One region of the Robertmurraya mesotrionivorans genome, then DNA from elsewhere that is predicted to be linked to it. Evidence: riboswitches for the same ligand, from Rfam matches in the RefSeq annotation. Region 1 holds a riboswitch; each other region holds the start of a gene.

Evidence for each region. Region 1 has a riboswitch for S-adenosylmethionine ahead of mtnK (S-methyl-5-thioribose kinase). Riboswitches for the same ligand answer to the same signal wherever they lie in the genome.
Region 2: linked by a shared signal. The riboswitch ahead of ACRX5O_RS21345 (sugar ABC transporter substrate-binding protein) and the one ahead of mtnK (S-methyl-5-thioribose kinase) in region 1 are both predicted to bind S-adenosylmethionine.
Region 3: linked by a shared signal. The riboswitch ahead of ACRX5O_RS08530 (methionine ABC transporter ATP-binding protein) and the one ahead of mtnK (S-methyl-5-thioribose kinase) in region 1 are both predicted to bind S-adenosylmethionine.

The regions. Positions count from the first base shown of each region.
Region 1 is NZ_JBPCCH010000007.1:117,187-122,926, reverse strand. It holds gene ACRX5O_RS13375 (pyridoxal phosphate-dependent aminotransferase) at 1-401, opposite strand, end outside; gene ACRX5O_RS13370 (carbon-nitrogen family hydrolase) at 531-1,307, shown strand; SAM riboswitch class I at 1,376-1,534, shown strand; gene mtnK (S-methyl-5-thioribose kinase) at 1,607-2,794, shown strand; gene ACRX5O_RS13360 (methylated-DNA--[protein]-cysteine S-methyltransferase) at 2,819-3,316, opposite strand; gene ACRX5O_RS13355 (PAS domain-containing sensor histidine kinase) at 3,331-4,797, opposite strand; gene ACRX5O_RS13350 (thiamine pyrophosphate-dependent enzyme) at 5,030-5,740, opposite strand, start outside.
Region 2 is NZ_JBPCCH010000022.1:3,489-9,228, forward strand. It holds gene ACRX5O_RS21330 (anthrone oxygenase family protein) at 1-288, shown strand, start outside; gene ACRX5O_RS21335 (DNA alkylation repair protein) at 490-1,197, shown strand; gene ACRX5O_RS21340 (cold-shock protein) at 1,451-1,651, shown strand; SAM riboswitch class I at 2,044-2,151, shown strand; gene ACRX5O_RS21345 (sugar ABC transporter substrate-binding protein) at 2,333-3,445, shown strand; gene ACRX5O_RS21350 (sugar ABC transporter ATP-binding protein) at 3,513-5,015, shown strand; gene ACRX5O_RS21355 (ABC transporter permease) at 5,017-5,740, shown strand, end outside.
Region 3 is NZ_JBPCCH010000004.1:15,448-21,187, forward strand. It holds gene ACRX5O_RS08515 (iron-containing alcohol dehydrogenase family protein) at 1-896, opposite strand, end outside; gene ACRX5O_RS08520 (MetQ/NlpA family ABC transporter substrate-binding protein) at 960-1,802, opposite strand; gene ACRX5O_RS08525 (methionine ABC transporter permease) at 1,900-2,565, opposite strand; gene ACRX5O_RS08530 (methionine ABC transporter ATP-binding protein) at 2,555-3,568, opposite strand; SAM riboswitch class I at 3,644-3,750, opposite strand; gene ilvD (dihydroxy-acid dehydratase) at 3,927-5,600, opposite strand.

The sequences.
Region 1 (5,740 bases):
GACCAATAGTCAGGATAACCCGGATCGGGGACGAGAACATGTTCACCTGGGTTTAATAGGCATTGTGGGATTTCAACAAGCCCAGCTTTGCCTCCGAAAAGGATGGCAACTTCTTTCTCTGGATTGATATCTACGTTATATTCTCTTTTATAAAATGTCGCAGCAGCCTCTTTTAATGATGCGAAGCCTTGGAAGGGAGAGTATTTGTGATTATTCGGATTCTCTGCTGCCACTTGCAGTGCTTTTACGATATGTGAAGCTGTCGGTTGATCAGGGTTTCCCTGTCCAAGGTTTATCACATCATGACCATCACTGATCTGCTTATTTACTTTTGCAACAAGTGAAGCGAAGAATTGTTTAGGTAAGCTTTTTAATAATTTTGATTGAGGATATATCATCATTTTTCCACCTACTTTATATATTCGGGTAATTGGCAATTTTTATATTGAAAAACTAGTCACAAATGTATATCGTAAATGACAACTTGTAAAGTATTTTTACTAATATTTTTTTAGAAAAGGTGGTTTCTTATGAGAGTTTCCTGTATTCAGATGGACATAAGCTTTGGAAATGTAGAAGAAAACTTTCAAAAAGCGGAAAGATTAATAGAGTCAGCAATGGCTGAAAAACCTGACTTAGTCATTCTTCCAGAGTTATGGACAACAGGTTATGATTTAACCCGCCTCGATGTTCTTGCAGACGTGGAAGCAAAAAAGAGCATTGAATTTTTGCAGAAATTAGCTAAACAACATCGTGTGCATATAGTTGGTGGATCTGTTGCTTCTCAAGAAAACAACGGTGTGTATAACACACTGCTTGTCATAAATAATGAAGGAGAACTTGTTTCCACATACAGCAAAGCGCATCTTTTTAAGCTGATGAACGAGCACGAACATCTTCAATCAGGAAGTACAAAAGGGATTTTTGCGCTCGGCAATCATTTGTTTGCAGGATTGATTTGCTATGATATTCGCTTTCCTGAATGGATTCGTGCTCATACGACAGAAGGAGCGGAGACCATCGTGGTTGTTGCTGAATGGCCTCTCCCTCGTTTGAATCATTGGAGATCTTTATTAATTGCTAGAGCTATTGAAAATCAATGCTTTGTCATAGCATGCAATCGTTCTGGCTCAGATCCCGACAATGTATTTGCTGGTCATTCATTGATTATTAATCCTTGGGGAGAAGTAATTGCAGAGGGAGACGAACTTGAATCCATTGTTACTGGTCAAATTGATTTGGCAGAAGTGAAGAAAGTCCGCAACACGATTCCGATATTTTCAGACCGTCGGACAGACTTATATTAAAAACTATTGACAACTTTAACACTATGCTGATATGATTCTCATCAGTGAATATTAACTGAAAATTACATCTCTTATCAAGAGTAGGCAGAGGGATTTGGCCCGATGAAGCCCAGCAACCGACCGTAATACCATTGTGAAATGGGGCGCTATCAATTTAGCGCCGGATGAATCCGTAAGGCACGGTGCTAATTCCAACAGAAAGAAATTTCCTTTCTGGTAGATAAGAGGTTTGTTGACTAAAGCCTCAAACCTCTTTCTAGCAGAAAGAGGTTTTTTTATGCAATAGGAGGATAATCATTATGTCAACAGTAGTACAAGAAACCTATCAACCATTAACAGAAGAAACAGCCATCTCACTAGCAAAAGAGAGAAATTTATTCTCCGAAAATAGTACTCTATCGTGTACAGAAATAGGAGATGGAAACTTAAATTTAGTTTTTCATATTAAAGATCAAGATGGAAAAGGCATCATTATAAAACAAGCTCTTCCATATGCAAAAGTAGTAGGAGAGTCATGGCCACTCACTATAAAACGAGCAACTATTGAAGCAGAAGCATTAAAACTATTTAAAAAGCACGCTCCAGAATTTGTTCCTGAAGTGTATTATACGAACGAAGTGTTAGCTATAACGATTATGGAAGATTTATCTCATTTGACTATCGCCAGAAAAGGGTTAATTGATGGAAACGAATATCCCCTGCTTGCAAGTCATCTTGGAACATACTTAGCCAATACAACTTTTTTCACATCGGAGTTTGGTTTGGATAAGGGCCAAAAGAAAGAGCTTGTTGGAAAATTTATTAACCCAGAATTATGTAAAATTACTGAGGATCTAATTTTCTCAGATCCTTACTTTGATGCAGAAACAAATGATTTTGAACCACAGCTCACTTCAACAGTTGAAAAACTATGGAATGATACAGAGTTAAAACTTCAAGTAGCGTTACTGAGAAAAAGCTTTTTAACGGAAGCAGAGGCACTTTTACATGGCGATCTTCATACAGGCAGTTTATTTGTTTCGAAGGAAGAAACAAAAGTAATTGACCCGGAATTTGCTTACTTTGGTCCTGTCGGTTTTGATATAGGGCAAGTAATTGCCAATTTATTGTTCCAAGCAATTGCCTTCGAGGAAAAATCCGATGCGGTATACTCACATGTAAGAACATTCTGGAATGTGTATGAAAATCAATTTTCAGTTCTATGGGAACATGACAATTTAGAACCATTTGCACGTATTGATGGTTTCCTTTCTTCTACTCTACAAAAATACTTTCAGGATGCGGTTGGTTTTGCTGGATGTGAACTTATAAGAAGAACAATCGGTCTTGCCCATGTTGCAGACTTGGATGGTCTTTCGGATGAAAAGGAACGAATTACAGCGAAAGAAAAATCATTAGCGTTAGGTAGAGAATTAATTCTTAAGCGTAATGAATTCACATCCATTGAAGAGTTAGTTACATTTTTAAACTCAAAAAAATACGAGTAGAAGGTTTCTCTACTCGTAATCTTACTATTGTTTAAAGCCAGCTCCTTCTAATGTAAGGAGCTTTTCCTTTATATCTATACGTGTTCCTGCATAGCCTGTTAGCTTCTTATTTTTCCCTATAACTCTATGGCATGGAATGATAATAGGAAGACGGTTTGCTTTATTCGCCTGTCCGATCGCACGGACCGCTTTACTATTTCCAATCTTTTCTGCTACTTCCTGATAGCTGTATGTTGTTCCAAATGGAATCGAGTAAAGGACCTTCCAAACAGACCGCTGAAACTCAGTACCTTCCATTTGAAGTGGCAAATCAAAGTCCTTTCTTCTCTTTGAAAAGTAATCCTCCATTTGCTTCACTGCTTCTTTTACCAGTTCATTTTCAAGTGAAAGGATCGTCTGCTGACCTCTTTCGTGCTCCTGAAAATCCTCTTCTCCAATATGAACGGCCGATACTAGTCCATTTTCTACTACTATATAAATAGTCCCTAACTGCGATTCAACCGTTCCATACCATCTATTCATACATGAACCCACCTTTATTTTCCGACTGGTAAATACACATGAAAAACCGTCCCTTTACCAACTTCACTTTCGACTTTAATCGTACCCTCGTGCTCCTCTATAATCCGATAAGAAACCATAAGACCTAGGCCTGTTCCCCTCTCCTTTGTCGTATAGAACGGCTGACCGAGTTTTTTCAGTTTTTCCTCCGGTATGCCATAGCCTTCATCCTTTATGGAAATATGTATCCGATTATCTGTTGTTGGATTCATTGAAATCGTGATAAATCCACCGCTCGGCATAACTTCTATGCCATTTTTAATCATATTAATAAAGACCTTTTTCAGCTGATTAGGCTCGCAGATTAATGTTGGTAAATCATCATCATAATGAAGGAGGAACTGAACATTGTACAAAACTGCTTGGGCACTTAATAGATTGACTGTTTCAGACATGATCTGAGTGATACTATGCTCCACAAATTTAATCGCTTGTGGTTTAGCTAAAATTAAAAATTCATTTATTATCGCGTCAATACGATTCAGTTCAGTTGAAATCACATCAAAATACATGGGATGCTTTCCTTCACTAGAGTCTTCTAAAAGCTGAATAAACCCTTTCAATGCAGTCATAGGATTACGAATTTCATGTGCAACTCCAGCTGCCAACTGACCGATTACACTAAGGGTATCAGATTTATGAAGATTTGCCTCCATTTCTAGCTTTTCCGTAACATCCCTGAAGGTTGTTAAACTTAGGTTGCTTACTACATTTTGCTTCGTGGAATACTCATAATGCAAAGTCTTCCCACTTCTTGTCGTTAATGTTAACGTACCTGTTGCATGACCTTCAATCATGAGATTTTTTGTAACTTCATTTAACTCGTCATCTGGGAAATGACAATTGATCAGCAAATCACGCATTGTTTTTCCGACAACTTCATATTTATTTGCTTTCAAGTACTTTTCACCGGCAGGATTCACATCAATAATTCTTTGATTTTCATCCCATAATAACATTCCGTCAAGAGAGCCTTCAAAAATCTTTCGGAATTTTTGCTCACTCACTCTTAGTTTTTTTTCCATTTGGTACCGTTCAGTCACATTTCTAAAAATGGTCATATGATATCCATCAACGACAAAAAGCTTGGTAGAAAACTCAAGATATTTCATTTGACCATTGTACATTTGAAATAGTAATTCGTCTCGAATGGATCCTCTTATGTTTAAGTCCTGTATGATAGCATAATACTTTTCATCCTTTTCGTACACAAAAGTATCAATAGGATATTGCTTTAATATATCAAGGCTACATTCAAATAAGCGACAGGCTGCATCGTTTGCATCAATGACACTCATATTTTCATTCCAGAAAATAATCGCATCAAGCGATTCTATAAAAAATGATTTAAACAGATCCTCAATTGGTATCTCTATATTATTTTTCTTCATTTGATTGATTCGCACATTCTCCATACCTATACTTGAAAGGAACGTATTCACGGTATCTCTCCTTATAAAGGAACTTCTTAATTATGAATTCTACACTATTCCCAAAACTCCTCTATAGGAAAAAAGAACGCTTTCTAATGAAAGCGAACTTTTTCATTTTCTCTTAGTTCTATATCTTAATTTGCTGTGTACCTTTCTCCACTATGAATTTAAAATAAAAATTGTAAAAATATTTCGAACCTAAAAGTAAAAGGAGCAAAGTAGTTAACTTTGCTCCTTCTTATTATAATAATGGATTTTCGTGCTTTGCCTTCAGACGTTGCCATCTCGCTTCAATTTCCTTACCAAAATCATCTAGCATTGGTTTGTTTTCTTCTTTCAGTAAGTGTTTGGTTTTACCCATATAGGCTAACCAATCTGACAATGGTATACGCTTTTTCTTATCTTCCGGATTGTACGTAATGGTCGTTTCCCCTTGTTCCACTTCATATAAAGGAAAGAAGCATGAATTTACAGCAGCTTCCATAATGGTTTGACCAAATCTTTCCTCAGACTTCCAGTTTAGTGGGCAAGTAATTAAGATCTTTCCATAAACTGTTCCCACATTTTGAGCATACCACTGTGCCTTTGCCGCTTTTTTTATCAAATCTTGTGGAAATGCCTCTGTACCAGTAAACACATACGGTATATTCGTTGACGCCATTATTTGTGCGGTATCTTTATGGTGGAATGCCTTTCCTTGCTGTGCTTTTCCTACATTGGTTGTGCTTGTCATATGACCCATTGGAGTAGAATAAGACATTTGTGACCCAGTATTCATATATCCTTCATTATCATACTCAAGCATAATCAGTTTATGATTTCTTAAGGCCGTTCCAATTGCAGAACCCATACCAATGTCCATCCCACCGTCACCAGTAATCATCACATACGTGACATCATCTGAAACCGGTACTTCTCCTCTTTCCTTTAACTCTAAAAATGCTTCAAGTGT
Region 2 (5,740 bases), on a different contig from region 1:
TTAATGCCTTTAAGTGTAATTCTAACCGTAATATACGCATTATTTACTAATGAAATTGGAGGTTTCGAACTTACTATCCGTATTGCTTCTGCCGTGATGTTTATTTTAGCAACCGTAATAACTATTAAATATAATGTTCCAATTAACAAAGAAATTAAACAATGGGATGCTGATCATCCTCCCCCTGATTGGATGGAGATAAGAAAACGTTGGATGTTCTTTCAATCTATTCGGTCTTGGTTGCTTCTTATTGGTTTCATGTTACTTTGTTTATCGGTTTCAAATTAGGAATTGTGAGAAGCTAATCTATTACCAGTAACTACTTTGTATTGGGAATGCTTTATGTTCTCTTTTTTGTATGGAGAAAATAAATGTATTATTCTGTTTTTGATTCAAGGAATGGTAAGATTGAGATGTATGGAAGACTCAATAAAGTATATTAGTTGGTTATTATTAAAAGGCTAATTTTTAGGAAGGAAGTACAAAGCTATGGATTTCGAAACAGTGATGCAGGAGCTTGAAGCCCTCGGTAAGGAACGAACTAAAAAAATGTACATATCTAATGGTGCGCACGAGCCACTTTTTGGCGTAGCTACAGGTGCTATGAAACCAATCGCAAAGAAAATAAAAATCAATCAAGATTTAGCTGATGAGCTTTATGCTACGGGTAACTACGATGCAATGTACTTTGCTGGCATTATTGCAGACCCAAAAGCCATGACTGAGTCGGATTTTGATCGTTGGATGGATGGAGCGTATTTTTATATGCTTTCCGATTATGTGGTAGCAGTAACTTTATCAGAGTCAGATATTGCACAAGAAGTAGCTGATAAATGGATCGCAAGTGGTGACGAGTTGAGAATGTCTGCCGGATGGAGTTGCTACTGCTGGATGTTAGGGAATCGCAAAGACAAAGAATTTTCCGAAAGCAAGATATCCAATATGCTTGATACTGTGAAAAGTTCGATTCATGATTCGCCAGAACGAACCAAATCCGCTATGAATAATTTCGTATACACCGTGGGAATTTCCTATTTGCCGCAACATGAAAAGGCAGTCGAGATCTCGAAGGAAATAGGAATTGTAGAAGTCAAACGGGACAGTAAAAAAAGTAGTTTACTAAACGCATACGAAAGTATTCAAAAAGAAATGGATAGAGGGAAGCTTGGTTTCAAACGCAAATATGTAAGATGTTAAAAATAGTCTCGAATCGGGGTGTGATTCCAGAAGGATTGACACTCTTTTTTGTTGATATACTTAAAGAGGTAGTTTTCAGAGAAATTATAAGTCAGTTGTCTTCTTGCAAATACTTATAAAAAATGTTAAACTTTAGTAGAATTATTTTTGTTCGGTGTAAAGGATAGTATAAGATTAACTTTTCGTCTTGATGATCACTGAGTCCAAGGATAGTAACACATTGTGTGCAAAGCACACAGCAGGAGGAAACAAAATGGAACAAGGTAAAGTAAAATGGTTTAACGCAGAAAAAGGTTTCGGATTTATCGAGCGTGAAGCCGGAGAAGACGTATTCGTTCATTTCTCAGCTATCCAAGGGGACGGTTTTAAATCTTTAGACGAAGGTCAAGCAGTTACTTTTGACGTTGAGCAAGGTCAACGTGGAGCTCAAGCAGCTAACGTACGTAAAGCTTAATAATAAAAACAAACTAAGCAGGCTCTTTTTAGAGTCTGTTTTTTCTTTTAAATAACAAGGATCCCCACTCACTGAATGAGCAGGGCACAATGTAAGAAAGTAAATCAAATGGTAAATAAAGTGTATCACATAATAACGAATTCACCTAATTTCGTTTGTGTTAATTATAGCTTTCAATTTAGCTATAGTTCACCAATTCGTCGTAGACGGTGAGAATCTTTATTAGAGTAAAGTGGGGACTTTTGATGAACTTAATACATGGGCAGAAGTTATTCTGGCTGTCTTTGGAAAAATATCTCTATTAAAAATATTTAGAAAATACTATTGACAATTTGTTAATAGAATATTAAATTAAGTTTTATACTTTATTAAAGTAAATGAATAAATACGTTCTCTTATCAAGAGTGGCAGAGGGACTGGCCCGATGACGCCCAGCAACCGTTCCGTTTGGAATTGGTGCTAAATCCTGCAAAACAAGAAATTGTTTTGAGAGATAAGAGAGGAGTAGTCCTTATTTTGTGATGAAACCTCTCTTTTCTGGAGAGGTTTTTTATATTTTAGGCGGTGTTAAACTGGGCTATTGATTTGCGCTTCAGTAAAATTTTAACAGCCTAATAAAAAAACTCTCCTAAGAGCAACGTTGGTAAGAAGGCATAGAAAACAAAAAGGGGAGAAAAAAACATGAAGAAGAACTTTTTAAGAAGTACATTTGTATCAGCAATCGCTGCAACACTTTTGCTTACAGGCTGTGCATCAGGGGGAGAAACAAAGGAAGCAACAGGATCAAACACACCGATTGAAGGTGTACCTGAACGCTTTGCAAATGGAGACCAGCCGAAAATCAAAGTTATTCGTAAAATTGGCGGGGACGATCACACAGCTCAATTCTTAGCTGGTGCGAAACAAGAAGGTGAAGCTTTCGGTTTCCAAGTGGATGTATTTACTGCAAATGGAGATACAGCGAAATTTCATGATGCGATTAACCAAGCGTTAAATCAAGATTATGATGGATTTATTATTTCTCACGGTGATGATGATGCTACCGTTAATGACATACAGAAAATTGTTGACGCAGGAAAGGGCGTAGTCGCATTTGACTCGAATGCAAATTTAACTAGTGTTGACGGTGTTACTCTTGTATCACAAGATGATGAAGCGTTAGCTACTCTATCATTGGACCAATTAGTAAAGGAAACAAAAGGGGAAGCCAATATTGCATACCTATGGGTAGACGGATTCCCGCCGATGGTTAGACGAAATAAAGTTTATGAAGATGTATTAGCAAAAAATCCTGGAATTAAAGAAGTGGAGCGCTTTGGGGTGGCAGCAGCTGATACGAGTGTTCAAACCCAAAATGCTGTTGCCGCGATGCTGAATAAATACCCTAAGGGTGAACTTGATGCGATTTTTGCAACATGGGATGCTTTTGCTATCGGTGCAGCTCGCGCGTTAAAAGAAGCTGGCAGAGAAGAAGTTAAAATCTATGGAATCGATGTTTCAAATGCTGATTTGCAGGAAATCCAAAGAGAAGGCAGTGCTTGGAGATATACGGCAGCTGTTGATCCTAAGTTGATTGGTGCAGTAAATATGAGAATACTTGCGAAGAAATTAGCAGGCGAGGAAACACCACAAACTTATGATTTGGAAGCTTCACTTATCTCTCAAGAAGATCTTCAGAAATCAAAAGATCCTGTTAATATGGTCAATCTAACTGAAATCATTGAAGGATGGGGCCAATCGACGGAATTTGAAGAAGACTGGATGACGACGTTGAAGGAACACTATCAGAAGTAAGGGACTTATTGATAGACACTCTCTTTTCACAAGATAAAGAGAGTGTTTCTTTGAAAGGACGGTTACAATGACCACTTTAGAGATGAAGAATGTCTCAATTGAATTTCCCGGTGTAAAAGCATTAAATGAGGTGGACTTTTCGGTTGAAAGCGGGAAAACTCATGCCTTAATCGGAGCCAACGGTGCTGGGAAATCAACGCTGATGAAGGTTCTTTCAGGGGCATACGACCACTATACTGGTGAAATCACAATGAATGGACAGCCTCTTTCCATTCGTTCCCCCAAGAGTGCCATGGATTCAGGAATTCAAATTGTATATCAGGAAGTGGATACAGCGCTGATCCCTTATTTAACGGTTGCTGAAAATATCATGTTAATGGACACGGTACATAACATGGGAAAGAAGCAATGGGTCAATTGGAAAAGCCTGCATGTGAAAGCGGCCACCATCCTATCGGAAATGAATTTGAATCTTCCTACTAAGAAACTAGTAAGTGAATTGACATTGGCAGAAAAACAAATGGTCCTAATCGCGAGAGCCGTGTCGAAAGAATGTAAATTTCTCATTTTGGATGAGCCGACAGCACCTCTTAGCCATACAGAAACAAATGAATTATTTCGTATAGTACAAGAATTAAAAAGACGTGGTGTTGGAATTATTTTCATATCACACCGACTTCCAGAGATTTTTGAGATTTGTGATGAAATAACGATTATGAGAAATGGGGAAGTAGTCGAGAGACAGAGAATTTCGGATACCACCCAAAACAAAGTAGTGGAGCATATGCTTGGCCAAAAACTCGGTGAACAGTTTCCTGATAAATTCATGACCATTGGAGACACATTCCTTGAGGTAAAAGGACTTACAGATAGAGATAAGATTAAAGATTTCAGCATGAAAGTCAGAGCAGGAGAGATTGTGGGAATCGCTGGGCTTGTAGGTGCCGGTAAGACCGAGTTCTGTAAAGTCCTATTCGGGGCTGAAGGCAAATTAATGGCAGGAGAAGTCAAGGTTAACGGAAAAAGGGTTAGCGTTAAAAATCCTTATGAAGCTGTTAAGAATGGATTTGCCTTGGTCCCTGAAGAGCGCCGAAAAGAAGGTATTCTTGTATATGAATCAGTTGAATCAAATTTAACCGTAGTGAATTTAGGACGTTTTTCAAAGGAATTAAACTTCTTGGATCGCAAAAAAGAAAAGTTAGTTGCAAAAGCAATGATCAATCGTCTTGGAATAAAGACACCTTCTGAAGAAACAAAAGTTCAAAATCTTTCTGGTGGTAATCAACAAAAGGTTGCAATTGGTAAGTGGCTCGTAGCCGATGCTGATGTCTATATTTTTGATGAGCCGACCAAAGGTGTAGACGTTGGCGCAAAAAAGGACATTTTTAATCTTATTTCCGAGCTGGCAAGCCGCGGAAAGGCTATTATTTATGCATCATCTGAGCTATCAGAGATCATGGGAATTACTAATCGGGTCTATGTTCTTTATGATGGAAGGTCAGTGAAGGAACTAGAAACAAACTCAACCAATGAAGAAGAACTATTATTCTATTCAACAGGGGGCAGGTAAGATGGAGGCAAACATAACAGCAAAGAAACAGACCCCAGCAAAAACGTCATTTGATCTTTTTCAATTTTTTTATAAATATGGAACGATTATTACGATCATTGCACTCATTATCATATTTTCATTGGCCAATCCAGCTTTTATCCAGGGAAATAACATTGTAAATATCCTGCGTTCCATTTCAATTGTAACCATCATTGCAATTGGAATTACAATCAGCTTAACCGTTGATGGCTTCGATCTTTCAGTTGGATCGGTGGCATCCTTATCGAATGCAATCGTTATTTCCATGTTCGTCTGGTTTTCGCAAAATACCTTTGTAGCTATTATCTCGGCAGTTGCTGCAGCGTTAATTGTAGGAATATTGAACTCCATTATGATTGTAAAAATGCGGATTCCTGATATGTTAATGACGCTAGCGACAATGTTCGTTATTCAAGGAACGGCATTGACCTATACAAAGGGAGCGACCGTTTCACAAAACATGGTGTTGCCTGATGGGACCATGGCAGAAGGTCTGATTAGTCCGCTTTTTTCGAAAATCGGTCAGGTACCGTGGATTATTTTGATCATGGTCGTTGTCGTTGTAGTGGTTCATATCTTTTTAACGTATACAAAACACGGAAGATACATGTATGTGATAGGTGGCAATAAGGAAGCAGCAAGACTATCTGGAATTCCTGTTAATAAATACAAAGTGGCAGCTTACCTGCTTTCGGCGCTTTTTG
Region 3 (5,740 bases), on a different contig from region 1:
AAAGAAAGAAGAGAGGCAACCTCTTCTAAATTTCCCTCGAGTACAAGCTGAACTAGAATGCCGTATGCTACCTTTTCACCGTGAAGAAGATGATGAGTTTCCGGTGCAACCGTTAGTCCATTATGTACAGAGTGGGCAGCAGCGATTCTCCCATAACGGTCTCCGAAGCCACCGACCATGCCACCTGCTGCGATGATTGCTTCAATTACTTGAAGAAAAGCAGGAGACGATGTTTTTGCTTCCATCGCCTCTAATGCAGCTTGGCTATGTTCTAGTAAAACAATCTGACATAGTCTTGCACTTTGATGGGCAATTTTTACAGGTAGCGGTAGATCTTGTAATTCACGTACTAACACATCGGCTTCGTACCATTTGGCTAATGTGTCTGCAATTCCTGCTCGGACATACTTAACCGGTGAATGAAGAATGATACTAGGTTCAATTAAAACAATAAGTGTGCTTTTCGGAAAAATGGTGTAATGAGTGAATTCACCTTTGTCTGTATAAAACACACTCAATGGTGTCCAAGCAGAGCAGGTGGAGGCAAGTGTCGGGATGAGAATGGCTTCAGTGTTTGTTTCGTGTGCCACTGCCTTTGTAAGATCTAGTACTTTCCCTCCTCCTATTCCAATAATAGCGTCGATACTTGTGCCATTGGCTATCGTTGAGATTCTTTGTACTTCATGTAATGAGCACTCACCATGATAGGGAACAAAGGTAAGCTCTACATTGGATATTTCTGGTATATAGGATGATGCTGCTTTCCAAGATTCTTCTCCATGAATCACTAAGCAATGATTAATTGAATTGGAGAGAAGTAAATTTTCTAGGTCGTTTAACGAACCCTCATAACATGCATAATAGGAGGGAGCACCACGAACTTCTAATTTTGTCACTGTCCTCAATCTTTTCTATTAAAAACAACGCCGGAAAAACGGCGTTGTTTTTGAGTTCTCCAATTAGCGATTTACCATCCATTCCGGTTTTCCGAAGCCTTGGAAATCTTCATCGATAATAGCTTCAAATTCTTCCGATTCTACGACTTCTTTCAGATCTTTCGCAAATTGACTATCAATATTCTTTGTATCTACTACCACACGGTTACGGTATTGGTCGAGCATGTTTTCAAGCTGTAATGCGTCTAGTAAGTCCATTTTTGCCGCTAATGCGAAATTTCCTGGTACAGCAGCAAGGTCTACACTATCAACTGCACGTGGAAGTTGAGCTGCTTCAATTGGTTGGAATACAAGATTTTTTACGTTGTTTTCTACGTCTTTTTCAGAAACGGTTAATGGGTTAGCATCAGCATTTAATGTAATTAAACCGAGGTCTTCTAAAATTAAGAAAGCACGTGCTGCATTTGTTGGGTCATTAGGAATCGCAATAGCAGCGCCATCAGCGATCTCATCGATAGAAGTAAACGTCTTAGAGTAGATTCCCATTGGTGCGGTTGGTACTGAAATCACATCAGAAAGTTCAATCTTATTTTCTTTTGCAAAGTTTTCCATGTAGATTTTGTGCTGGAATAGGTTTGCATCAAGGTCACCTTTTGATAACGCAAGGTTTGGTTGAACATAGTCACTGAATTCTACTACTTCTACTTCATAGCCTTTTTCCTCTAATAACGGCTTAATCGCGTTTGATACCATGTCGCTGTATGGACCAGATGTTGCTCCAATTTTCACTTCTTTTTTCGTAGTCGCACTTTCCTCAGAAGAAGAAGCTTCCTCAGAACTTCCACCGCAAGCTGCAAGAGCCGCAATAGCAATCAAAATTACAAAACTCAAAAATAACTTTCTCATCGTAAATATTCCCCCAATAGTTTTATGGTGTCTGTCACCCTTCGTGGACAGTTGGTGCATTTTTGTCCGTCTGGAGTGGACAGTGCTTACATGTGATTTATCTTTTGTTTACTGCTTTTGCTAGTCGGTCACCAAAAAATTGGATGAGCTGGACTAAGCAGATTAGGATGATAACGGTGGTGATCATGACGGTATTGTCGTATCGGTAGTAACCGAACCGGATAGCAAGATCTCCGACACCGCCGCCGCCAACGATGCCAGCCATCGCAGAGTATGCGACTAAACTAATAATCGTAATGGTCACGCCTTGGATGATCCCTGGTTTCGCCTCTGGAAGAAGAACCTCCTTGATGATCATCCACGGGGAAGCGCCGACCGCGACTGCTGCTTCGATGACTCCCTTATCGATCTCACGAAGTGACTGTTCTACCAATCTAGCAAAGAATGGAATCGCAGCTACTGAGAGTGAAACAGAAGCGGCAGTTGGCCCGATTGTTGATCCAGCGATCAAGTCTGCCAATGGCAAAAGGGCAATGAGCAAGATGATAAACGGAACCGAGCGAATCATGTTCACTAAAAATCCAACAATCTGATTAAATAGTGAATTCTCTAAAAACAATCCACGGTCGGTAACAAATAATAGTACCCCCACAGGCAAGCCGATAATCATGGCTACCACAATCGATATTCCCACCATATAAATCGTTTCAAAAAAGGCTTTGTTTAAATCGGGTAGTAACTCTATCAAGCTATTAAGCGGCATCTCTGATCACCTCCAAGCTTTCTGTTCGAGATGTAATGTATTGAAGGGCTTTTTCCACTTCAGCATGATCTCCAGTAAGCTCCATAATGAAAATCCCTAGAGGGGTCTCTTTTATGTACTCGATTTTGCCGTGTAAAATATTGCCCTTCACTTGGAACTTCTGTAGCGCATCTGAAATCACTGATTCCTCAGCAATCACCCCACGGAAATGGATCTTCACAATCTTTCCTTTGCTTGAAGTTAGCAAGTGTTTTGGTAAATCAAATTGAAGAATTGTACTGATGAATTCCTTCGTAAGTTCATATGTCGGATTTGCGAACAAATCATACACTTGACCTTCCTCAACAATTCGACCATCCTGCATCACCGCCATGCGGTCACAAATCTCTTTTACGACTTCCATCTCATGTGTGATCAGTACAATCGTTAACCCTAGCTCTTGGTTAATCTTTTTTAACAAAGATAAAATTGATTTGGTCGTGCTCGGGTCTAGGGCAGAGGTAGCTTCATCACAAAGGAGAACGGAGGGATTATTCGCTAATGCTCTCGCAATCCCTACACGTTGCTTTTGTCCACCGCTTAGCTGTGACGGATACACATCACGTTTATCGGACAAGCCGACCATTTCAAGTAGCTCTGTTACTCGTGCATCAATTTCTGCCTTTGATTTATGAGCCGCTTTTAGAGCAAATGCTACGTTTTCAAAAACCGTCTTTGAGCTTACGAGATAGAAGTGTTGGAAGATCATCCCGATTTTTTGACGAGCGCTCCGAAGCTCCTTTTTCCCAAGAGAAGTAAGGGAAACACCATCGATCTTAATTTCGCCTGAAGTCGGAGCCTCTAATAAATTCAGACAGCGTAACAAAGAACTTTTGCCCGCACCACTATAGCCAACAATTCCAAAAATCTCGCCTTTATTCACGGTAAGTGACACATGGTCCACACCGGTTACTTCACCTTTTTTCGTTTGATAGACTTTCACCAAGTCTTTTACTTCGATCATCTCTGTCACCCCTTAAGCTATGAAAATACAAAAATGCCTCTTTCCAATCAGAAAGAGGCATCGTTATATATATACGACTTATCTTTCAGAATGGAATCATTCTGTAGGAAGTGGCACCGTTCCATGAAATGGAGGTTGCCGGACGTCATAGGGCCTAATCCCTCGGTCACTCTTGATAAGTAAAAGGTCTTATTAATTTGTTACATGAATCATAAATCTAACAGGTGAGAAGTGTCAACAGCTGTTTTTGATAGAGGGAAGAGGAGGGAACGCTTACACACCTGGGGCTGTAAGTGAGAAATTTTTTGAAAAAAAGATAAAAACACCCATCCACCAAAAAGTGAATGGGTGAAAAAAATTAAATTTTCATAACTCCACCGGTGCTAGCAGATGTTACAAGCTTCGAATAACGAGCTAGATAACCCTTTTTCACCTTTGGTTCAAAGCCTTTCCAGTTTGCTTTACGCTCTGCCCATTCTTCGTCAGATAGAACAACGTCCATGGAACGAGCGTCAACATCGATTACAATTTGATCTCCATTTTGGATAAACGCTAATGGTCCACCTTCTGCAGCTTCCGGTGATGCGTGGCCGATAGACAATCCACGTGAAGCACCAGAGAAGCGTCCATCTGTTACAAGAGCAACCTTCGCGCCAAGTCCCATTCCCATGATTTGAGAAGTAGGGGCTAGCATTTCAGGCATACCAGGTCCACCTTTTGGTCCTTCGTAACGGATCACTACAACGTCGCCTTCTTTAACTTTTCCGTTCGCAATGCCGTGAAGAGCTTCGTCTTGTGAATCAAACACAACAGCAGGTCCTTCATGACGATTTCCACCAGTGATTCCACCTGTTTTAATGATGGCACCATCTGGAGCGAGGTTTCCAAATAATACAGCAAGTCCACCCTTTTCACTAAATGGATTATCAATGGAATGAATTACATCATAGTTCTTTACATCACAGCCAGCAATATTTTCACCAAGTGTTTTTCCTGTAACTGTTAATGTATCCAAGTGAAGGGCGCCTTCTTTCTTGGATAATTCATTTAGAACCGCAGAAACTCCACCTGCTTCATGCAAATCTTCAATGAACACATCAGAAGCAGGAGCAAGCTTAGACAAGTGAGGAACACGAGCCGCTACTTCATTGATTCTTCCGATTGGATAATCGATTTCTGCTTCATGAGCTAATGCTAATGTGTGAAGTACAGTATTAGATGATCCACCTAATGCCATATCAAGGGCAAACGCATTGTCAATTGCTTTTTCTGTTACGATATCACGAGGCTTAATATCCTTTTCAATTAGTTCCATTAACTGAGTTGCTGATTTCCTAACGAATTCTCTACGCTCAGGCGCTACAGCTAAAATCGTTCCATTACCAGGAAGAGCCAATCCAAGGGCTTCTGCTAAACAGTTCATCGAGTTTGCTGTAAACATACCAGAACAAGATCCACATGTTGGACAGCCAAACTGTTCTAATTCTAAAAGTCCCTTGTCATCAATTTTTCCAGCTTGATATGCACCTACACCTTCAAATACAGAAGAAAGTGAGATCTTTTTGCCATCGCTAGTTACTCCAGCCTTCATCGGTCCACCACTTACGAAAACAGTAGGGATATTTAAACGAAGTGATGCCATTAACATACCTGGTGTGATTTTGTCACAGTTTGGAATACAAACCATCCCGTCAAACCAGTGTGCTGCCACAACTGTTTCAACTGAATCCGCGATGATCTCACGACTTGGAAGTGAGTAGCGCATGCCGATATGTCCCATCGCAATACCGTCATCAACACCGATCGTGTTCATTTCAAATGGAACTCCGCCCGCTTCACGGATGGCATCTTTTACAATTTTCCCAAACTCTTGTAAGTGCACATGTCCTGGCACAATATCGATGTAGGAATTAACTACCGCGATAAACGGCTTGCCAAAATCCTCTTCTTTTACCCCAGCCGCACGTAAAAGGCTTCGGTGTGGTGCGCGATCAAATCCCTTTTTTATCATATTACTTCTTAATTCTGCCAAAATAATTCCCTCCCAATCTATCAAAACCAATGGTGTTAATGTTTTAAATTATTAAAAAATTTTAACAAATTGAAGGAGACTTGTAAAGAAAGATGACAAAACAATCATTTGGTAGATTTTAAAAGTTACCTTCATTCGTA